Regions from separate parts of the Rothia sp. P7208 genome, predicted to be linked through region 2. Evidence: riboswitches for the same ligand, from Rfam matches in the RefSeq annotation. Region 2 holds a riboswitch; the other holds the start of a gene.
What was found. A riboswitch is a leader RNA that binds a small molecule or an ion and turns the genes downstream of it on or off. The one in region 2 is predicted to bind S-adenosylmethionine.

Region 1 (4,428 bases), on a different contig from region 2:
GTGGTTGTATCGTTGCGTCGTTGGTGCAGAAGCTGATATTGCGTGTGAGATATGGGTAGAACTCTTGATAGAAACTATTGATATCTTGTGAGGGGATTTCGATATGTTCTTCTCGGATAAGGGTTTCTGCTGCGCCGTTGAGTGTTTCTTTCAGGGGAATGAAAATAAGGTCGGCTGCGGCGTATTGGTCGTTGAGACGTGTTGGATTGATGGCGCTAGGTAGGGTTGTTTCCCAATGTTCAGCTTGTGCTGTGGCTTTGTAGTGTTCTTGTGCTTTGTGTCCGAGGGCAATGAATCCGTTGCGGGGCTGGCCTATTGGGTGGCAGTAGTATGCGGGGAAGGCGTTTTCTCCTGCGGTGAGTGTAGGTGTGATGCGTAGACCGTCTTTGTAGCTGTAAAGTTCTGCTTTTAGCGTGGCTTCTTCGGTGTGCGCCGTAGTGATGGGTGTTCCCTCTAGCAGGATGGGCAGTGCTATTTTTTCTGCTTTTTTGAGTACTTTCCATAGTAGGGAAGAGTTAACAGTAGAAAGTGTTACCCAATCGCGGTGGGAAGTGTACGCTGATTGCCAAGGTCTGATGATGGAGTAGAACTCTCGCAACCATCGTTCGTGTTGGGGTCGGAGGGCGTGGCTACTTGTCTTTCCGGTGTGATCTTTTTGGAAGTGTTCCCAGTTGATGCCGTCTTTAATCCATCGGTTGTTTTTACCTTGGACGAGTGGGCGTGCTTGTAGGGTGATACGTGGTGTTTTGTGTTGACCGCTACCGAGTGCGAAGCGGGAGTTGACGTGCATTTTGAGGTCGAGAGCGGCGACGGTATTGCTGTTATTTTCGTAGGGTATCCGGTGATGCTGCGCCAGTGTTTGTGACAGCGTTCTGCGCCATGTCGACATTTTTTGTTGTTCTGCTAGCTCTTGTGCAGTGGTGATTCCGTGTTGTTTGAGCTGTTCTTCGCTGAGTCCGTCTGTGACGCGTTGAGTGGAGCTTTGGGCTTTGCTAACTTTTTCGGCTCTTTCGATGGCGGTGAGCATGATGGCTACGGAGTGTTTGCAGTCGGTGCGTACTGGGCAGGTGCATCGTGCGGAGAAGGCGAGGGATCCTTCAACCTGTTTTGCGGGGAAGACAATTTTGCTGAGGTATGGGTCTGTTGCGTCGCCGTAGGTTGTTCCTGTCAGGATGTGTGCTTGGGCGTCGTAGGAGTATCGGGCGACTTTGCCTTCTTGCATGTATTGTTTTCCGCGGAGGTAGGTGCGGTGTCCTACTTGCTGGATAATTTTTGCTGCGCTGACGGGGATTCTGGGGAAAGCTGATGGTGCATTCACGGTGGTTGTATCCTCTGCTGGCAAGGTGCATATATGTTCTAGGTTACCGGATGAGCTTTCACTAAAGCTGGTGTAGCCTAAATCTCTCAAATATTTTGGGTTGTGCTCTTTGTTTTTTGTGGTGGTTGCGTTATTCTGGATTCAGCTTCAAGAGTTTCAACTGATAAGCTCCGACTTTAGTTGAACGCCAACCCCATGTTCACGGGTGGCTCGGATGACGAAGCGGTTCGTATTCGCGTCATAGTACGCAGGCTGGTACGGACAAGAGCACTTCGAAAGGAAAGCGCATTCAGCGCAGTTGTATCATGCACAACACCGCTCGCCCTCAGCACAATATTCAACCTGTTTCTTCTGCTCAAACTCGTGGCGGTTACGCTGCCGTAAGCATTCAAGATTACACTCGTATTTCCCATGAGCGTTCTGAGTTTCTTAACTTTTTGCTTTCTCCTAATCCGCACGGTATCCCTAACCAGGAATACGGTATCTTACAAGCAGCATGAGTATAAGAGGACTACTTCTAGACTCTGATGTACTAGCAGAGATTCGCAAAGCCACACCACATCCGCAGGTCGTTGCGTTTCTTCGCCGTCGCTCATATATGGTGATGTACATATCAGCACTTAGCCTAGGCGAACTTAAAGGGCTTTACCCCTACCCTGAAACAGAGCGGTGGGTTAACGAACTTCTCGAACGTTTTAGCGGGCAGGTTCTCGACGTTGATACGAACGTATCTTTGGCATGGGCCGGTCGCCAAATTCGTGCTGAAGAACGCCCCTCACCAGAAGGCCCTTATACGCCATTGCCTACCGCCGCACTTGAAGGGCTCATGGCTGCTACCGCTGAAGTGCATCAGCTAGAAATAGTTTCTTCTAAAGCAGATATTTATCGTCGCTGGGGAGTCCCTGCCGTTAATCCGCTGCACGAAAACGCCGCGCGAGGACTATAAACCCTGTGTCTTTTACGTGACCTTAAGACGTAGGCTGTGATGAGCTTAGCGTCTTGACCGGCATACATGGTATGGTTCAGTGGGGTGCACGCGGTGAAGAAAATCCTTGGTTTATGTCTCATTTGGATTAGAAAAGCTGTGTGAACTTCAGAGTTCAATAGAGTTCATGACAAGATAAAAGACGATGAAAACCAGCGTGATGAAACCTCAACAACGTTCGATACCGATGCCCCTCTGGCTACAGGGTGTTGTCGAACTCTTCCGTACTGCCTTCTACTCTTGCTTTGCTGTAGTGCTACTACTGGGTGCCGTATGGTTTACCGGCGGTTTTGAACAGCGTGACCTCTACGCTATGGCAGTTTTAGTTAGCCAAATGTGGCTTCTAATCCACGGGGTTCCTCTTCATCTGAACATCTCTGCCCCGTATGGAGACACCCCCGATATTCAAGGGACGATGAGCTTTATCCCGTTGGGCTTAACGCTGATACCCTTATGGTTATGTTTCCGTTCAGGACGAGTCTTAGCTCAAGCATCTCGTGAGGGACAATTCTGGATACCAACATTAACCGGAGCTATCACTTATAGTGCCTGTGCTGGGGGTTTGAGCCTTTTGACAACAGATACTACTGCGGTAGCGTATCCTGTAGCTTCTGCACTTGTACCGTGTTGGGTCGTTTTATCAGGGCTTATTCTTGGTGGCTGGTACGAGTCTCGTTCTTTGGCGAGAATGATCGGTGTTAACGCTGCCGAATGGGTTGCTCAGTTTAGCCAGTACTCACGTTGGGCGGGTTCTTATGTTTGGACGGTTCTTCGCGCATCAATCGTGGCAGTTCTTGCGTTTATTGGCTGTGGAGGGCTATTACTGAGCTTGTCTTTGCTCTGGCATTGGAGCGATGTCGTAACAATTTATCAATTGCTTGATGCTGGTGCCATCGGCGATACTGCTTTGACCTTTTTACAGCTTGGTGTTATCCCTAACGTAGTTTTTTGGGCGATGTCTTGGAGTGTCGGAGCTGGTTTCTCATTGGGAGAACATACCTCCGTAAACTTCTTTGAACACTCTACTGGTGTGCTCCCCGCTTTCCCTCTTCTGGGTGCCTTACCAACGGTCAATGAACCGTGGAACTATATTGCTATTGCGGTTCCTGTGCTGTGCGGTATTGTTGCTGGCTGGTGGTTCTTCCGTGCCGGTGAAGACCACCTTGATGAGTGGCTTTCTCTGAAAATTCCTTTCCGCTGGATTTCTTTGCCACTATCAACTTTTGCCTTAGCTATCTTTGTTTCTATTCCTGCCGGCATCATTTTGGCGTTATGCGGTTGGGCATCGCGCGGTTCTCTTGGTATGGGACGTTTTACTGATTTAGGGCCAGATGCTTTATTATTTGGTGCTTTATCTGCCGGTTGGATTGCTTGTGGCGTGATGATGGGATCGGTGACGGCTCCTATCTTCCATCGTGGCGCTATTACTGAGCTTGAGCGTTTCTCTGAGCTAAAGAACGACCGTGAAGAGCGCCGTCGTCGTAAACGTCTTGCCCGCGAGCAGAAAAAAGCGCAACGTCGGAACTCTCGTCAGAATTCTGCTATCGCAGAAGTTGAAGAACAGCATGATGAAACCAATAAGCCTTCTTCAGAGGCTGTGCGTCGTCTCTTAGAAGACGCTGATGAACCGTTATCGGATACGACGCTATCTGAGGTGGCTCAAAAAGAGGAGAAAAAAACTGCTGATTTTGAATCTGTCGTAGCCCAAAACTTACGATTGTTTTCTGATCTCGAAGAGGAACACCTCGAGGCTCAGGCAGAGGCTTCGTCAACTGAAGATGACGTATCGAAACAAAAAAATGATACTGCAACCGATAAGGTAACTGGAGATAAGGATTCCTCTGAAGGGAAAACCCTCACTCACTTTAAACATGGGCGAGTCATACGCCGTCCAAAAACTCGACGTCGTTCTTCGTCGAAGTCTGATGACTCTTAACGCTTTTCGGGCACAGAGCTTTTGGCGTTCTGAGGGTGTGACAAAACCTCACTTAAATAATTGAGCTTATGGGATGTATCTAGAGCATCATCAAATGTGCTTGAAGACAATACCTTGAGGTTTTATCTTGAAGTTTATTGTGGGGGTTGTTTGTCCCAGTCTAATCGCTCTACAACCACCACCATGAGT
Region 2 (4,428 bases):
AGGACTCGTCTGGCAAGACCTTACGTTCTCATGCACCGGCCCCGTTGTTGAAGAACTTAACGCCGTCTTCATCTCAGACTGGTACTCCGAAACACGAGAACTACCACTGAACGAAATCGAAACAGCTATTCCCCGTGTACACAGCGGAATGTTGGCACAAATTGTTCCATCGGGCCCCGGATTCGAAACGGAAAACAACCTACGCCTCATCAACTACCTCATTTACAATGCAGAACGACGCATCGTCGTCTGCTCCCCCTACTTCGTCCCAGAAGAAACACTCTTACAAGCACTCACCAATGCAGCACTATCAAAAATTGATGTCACCCTCATCGTCTGCGAAAAAGGAGACCAGTTCCTACCCAATATGGCTCAACGCTCCTACTACGAGAAACTTCTCCACGCCGGAGTCAACATCAAACAATATCCCGGGCCAACCGTATTGCACTCAAAATACATGTTTGTAGATGACCATCTCACCTTCATTGGATCATCAAACATGGATCCGCGCTCATTTGCGCTCAACCTCGAAGTATCCACCTTCATCGTCGATACAGGAATGGTTAAAGAGTTAGAAAGCATCTCTGAAGAATACATCTCTCAATGCAAAACCCTCCGATACGACGAATGGGTTGCCCGCCCCAACCGTATCAAGGTCGTAGAAAATATCTGTAGGCTCTGGTCATCGCTCCTTTAAAAGATTAGGGTTCTCTCTGATATACCCCCTACACCAAAGAGAACCCTAACATTGCGAATCATTACCAGAAGAAAAACTCTTATAAACGCTCTGCCTGATTCTGAGCCAAGCTCAAAAACTGACGGGCAGGAGTGTCAGCAGCATTAGGACCACCAGCAAAAGCGCCACGATATGCTGCCGCAGGATGACGCTCATTCACACGTGTATGCCCCACACCAAAAAGATTCTCACGCAATGTATTCCCCTCATACTCTGTGCGATACCGGCCACGCTTTTGAAGCTCAGGAACAACAAACTCCACAAAATCTTCAAAAGAGCCAGGAGATACATGGTAGGCAAGGTTGATACCATCTAAATCTCCCTCGTCAATCCAGCGCTCCAACTCATCGGCAACAGTCTGAGCAGAGCCAACAATTACATCACCCATACCACCGATAGCGCAATGACGAGCAATATCAGCACGAGTCCACTTCGTCGTCTGAGACTGCAAGGTAAAAGGTGTCAAAAAGGATTGAATGGATTCCGTCTTGACATACTCAAGAATCTCGTCCTCATCAAATGCTGAAAGATCAACACCAGACCAACCACCAATAATTCCTTGAGAAGACTCTACATCCACATATTTTAAATAATCCTGATACTTCTGCTGTGCTTTCTCGTCTGTCTCGTCGACTACCACCGAAAGCATGGCAAGAATCTTCACATCATCACGACGCCGACCGGCACGTTCAGCCTCATCGCGGATACGAGAGGTCACGTGTCTGGTCAAATCTGGACGTAACGCAGAAATAAAAATTGCTTCGGCATGTTTCCCCGAAAAAGCCTGACCGCGAGAAGACGCACCAGCCTGAAAAATAACGGGAGTACGTTGAGTAGATGGTTCCGTCAAAGAAATTCCAGGAACTTGAAAATACTTGCCTTGATGCAAGATAGGATGAATTTTCTCAGGATCTGCGAAAATCCCGCGCTGACGGTCACGTAGCACCGCTCCGTCTTCCCAAGAGCCTTCCCACAACTTATAACAGACGTCGAGAAACTCGTCGGCAATTTCGTATCGTTCATCATGCTCAATCTGACCGGCAAGCCCCTGATTCTCTGCCGCAGATTGAAGATAAGAAGTCACCACGTTAAAACCAACACGACCACCCGTTAAATGATCTAACGTCGCATAAGAACGAGCCAAAGTATAAGGCTGGTTATACGTCACGGCAGCTGTCACTCCAAAACCAAGATGTTCCGTGACTGCTGCCATCGCCGAAATCTGTAAGAACGGGTCACCTACCGGTACCTGTGCACCATCACGAAGTACGGGTGCAACAGAATCCTTATATACGTCGTATACGCCCACCACATCAGCGATAAAGACCGCGTCAAAAAGCCCTTTTTCGCACACTTGAGCTAAATCTGTCCAATATTTAATGGTGTTATATTCATCGGCTCGCGAGCGCGGGTGACGCCATAAGCCGAAGCTTTGGTGGCTTGTTGTTGTCATATCAAACGCATTGACAACGATACGTTTTTTAGAAGAAGACGGTGTCGTAGTGGGTTGTTCTGTCGTGGCGGTATGAGTTGCCATAAGTTTTTTCCTTTGCGTTCTTAGAGGAGAGAGCCCTCCTCTATGAGGCGTGGCATGTCGAAAACCATATTTTTCGGTGTTGATATGCCCGACGCATAGGCGCCGTATTTGCCGTTGTGATTATTTTGAGCCGGATCTTCATCTGGGGCACCCCGCTACGGAAAGAGGGTTGCCGTCCAACGAGCCAGAGCTTGACGTTGGAACTCGTGATCGCTGGGTTTAGCTTATAAAAAGTTCTTCTTGGTACCCAAGAGCTTCAGTGTTTATTGCGGTGGGTGACGTTCGCTAAGGAATATGACTCTATGCAACGTCATGTGTTCATCTGCTGGCAATGGAAAGTAACGTCTAGATGAATGTGTACGGAAGGTATTACGGTAGAACTCGTCTAAACCATCCAGAGCGACTGAGAGACCTGGCTCTAAGACGTCGCAGCAACCTCGCTTATGCGGTGGTGCTAACGCCAGAAACGATGGGAGTATCGATGTCGTATTGTTCGTCTTTTTCTTATTCAGACCCTCGAAATCAGGTGCAGAATCCGGCAGATGTTTCGGATCAAGAACGTATTGATTTTTGGGCAAGGCAGGCGCGAGAACGTCTTAGTTGGGGGAAGCTATGGGATGAGGATAAAACGCATGAGTTTATTCCTCCTCGTTTAGTAGACGTTCGTGAAGATGGTGTTCAAGAATTTTCTGTTCCAACGATTAAGTGGTTTGAGGGTGGTCAGCTCAACGTTGCCTATAACTGTGTGGATAGGCATGTAGAGCAAGGTTTTGGCGACAAGGTTGCGCTTTTCTTTGAGGGTGAACCTGGTGATCGTGAAGCTATCACTTATGCTCAGTTGCAACGCCGTGTGGCTCAGGCGGCACATGGTTTAGAGCGTTTGGGTGTGGTTAAGGGTGATCGTGTTGTTGTTTATTTGCCGGTGATTCCTGAAACTATTATTTTTGCTCTTGCCTGTGCGCGTATTGGGGCGATTCATTCTCTTGTTTTTGGTGGTTTTTCGGCGGAGGCTTTGAAGTTTCGGGTAGAGGATACTGGTGCCAAGGTATTAATTACAACTGATGGTCAGAATCGTCGGGGTAAGGTTGTTCCGGTCAAGTCGATAGCGGATGAGGCGTGTTCGTCTGAGAATAATATTGAGCATGTGGTGGTGGTGAACCGTACCTCAGCTACCGAGCAGGAAAGACAGAGTGTTCCGTGGTGTTTGGGGCGAGATGTTTGGTATCACGATTTGATTGAGGGTGTTCCAGATACGCATGATTACCCATTGCATGATGCTGAAGATCCGTTATTTATTATTTATACGTCGGGGACAACGGGCCAACCTAAGGGTCTTGTTCATACTATGGGCGGGTATTTGACGCAGACGGCGTATTCTCATGCGTTACTTTATGATTTGTTGCCTGATGTTGTTGATGCTGATGGTGTGCTTCGTCCTGATGAGTTAGCTACTCGTAATGATTGGCAAAAAGTTGCGGATACTGTTCATTGGTGTACAGCCGATTTGGCGTGGGTGACAGCTCATACTTATGAGATATATGGGCCGTTGGTCAATGGCGTGAGTCAAGTAATTTTTGAAGGTACACCTGATACTCCTACTTTTGAACGGCATTTTGAAGTGATTGAACGCTATGGTGTCACAAACTATTACACGGCGCCAACGTTGATTCGTTCGTTGATGGGGGCTTTCCCGCATGGCCCAGAGTCGGGAAAATATGATTTTTCGTCGGTTCGTCTTTTGGGTTCTGTGGGTGAGTCGATTAATCCACAAGCTTGGTATTGGTTACGTGAGCATATTGGTTCTGGTCGTGCTTCCTTTATTGATACGTGGTGGCAGTCTGAGACGGGTTCAACGATCTGTTCTCCTCGTCCGCATGATCCTCAGTTTGCGCCTGAGGGGACTTTTGAGCAGGGTACTCCAGGTATAGCTGTCAAACCAGGTTGTGCTACTCGTGCTATTCCGGGGGTTTCTGTGCGTGTTGTTGATGAGCATGGTGAGCCGGTTCAGACGGGGGCTCAAGGGTTCATTGTGGTTGATAAAGTGGGCCCGTCGATGGCTCGTACTGTGTGGAAAAATCCTCAGCGTTATCTTGATTCTTATTGGAGACATTATGGGGAGCGTGGCTGGTTTTTGGCTGGAGATGGCGCAAAGCAA

Region 1: linked by a shared signal. The riboswitch ahead of ACN084_RS07610 (nuclease PIN) and the one ahead of ACN084_RS06320 (LLM class flavin-dependent oxidoreductase) in region 2 are both predicted to bind S-adenosylmethionine.

Annotation. Positions count from the first base shown of each region.
Region 1 is NZ_JBLXXW010000008.1:77,859-82,286, forward strand. It holds gene ACN084_RS07605 (SNF2-related protein) at 1-1,318, opposite strand, end outside; SAM riboswitch class IV at 1,464-1,592, shown strand; gene ACN084_RS07610 (nuclease PIN) at 1,624-1,818, shown strand; gene ACN084_RS07615 (plasmid stabilization protein) at 1,815-2,264, shown strand; gene ACN084_RS07620 (DUF6350 family protein) at 2,449-4,239, shown strand.
Region 2 is NZ_JBLXXW010000005.1:94,008-98,435, forward strand. It holds gene cls (cardiolipin synthase) at 1-697, shown strand, start outside; gene ACN084_RS06320 (LLM class flavin-dependent oxidoreductase) at 777-2,273, opposite strand; SAM riboswitch class IV at 2,373-2,485, opposite strand; SAM riboswitch class I at 2,661-2,749, shown strand; gene ACN084_RS06325 (AMP-binding protein) at 2,755-4,428, shown strand, end outside.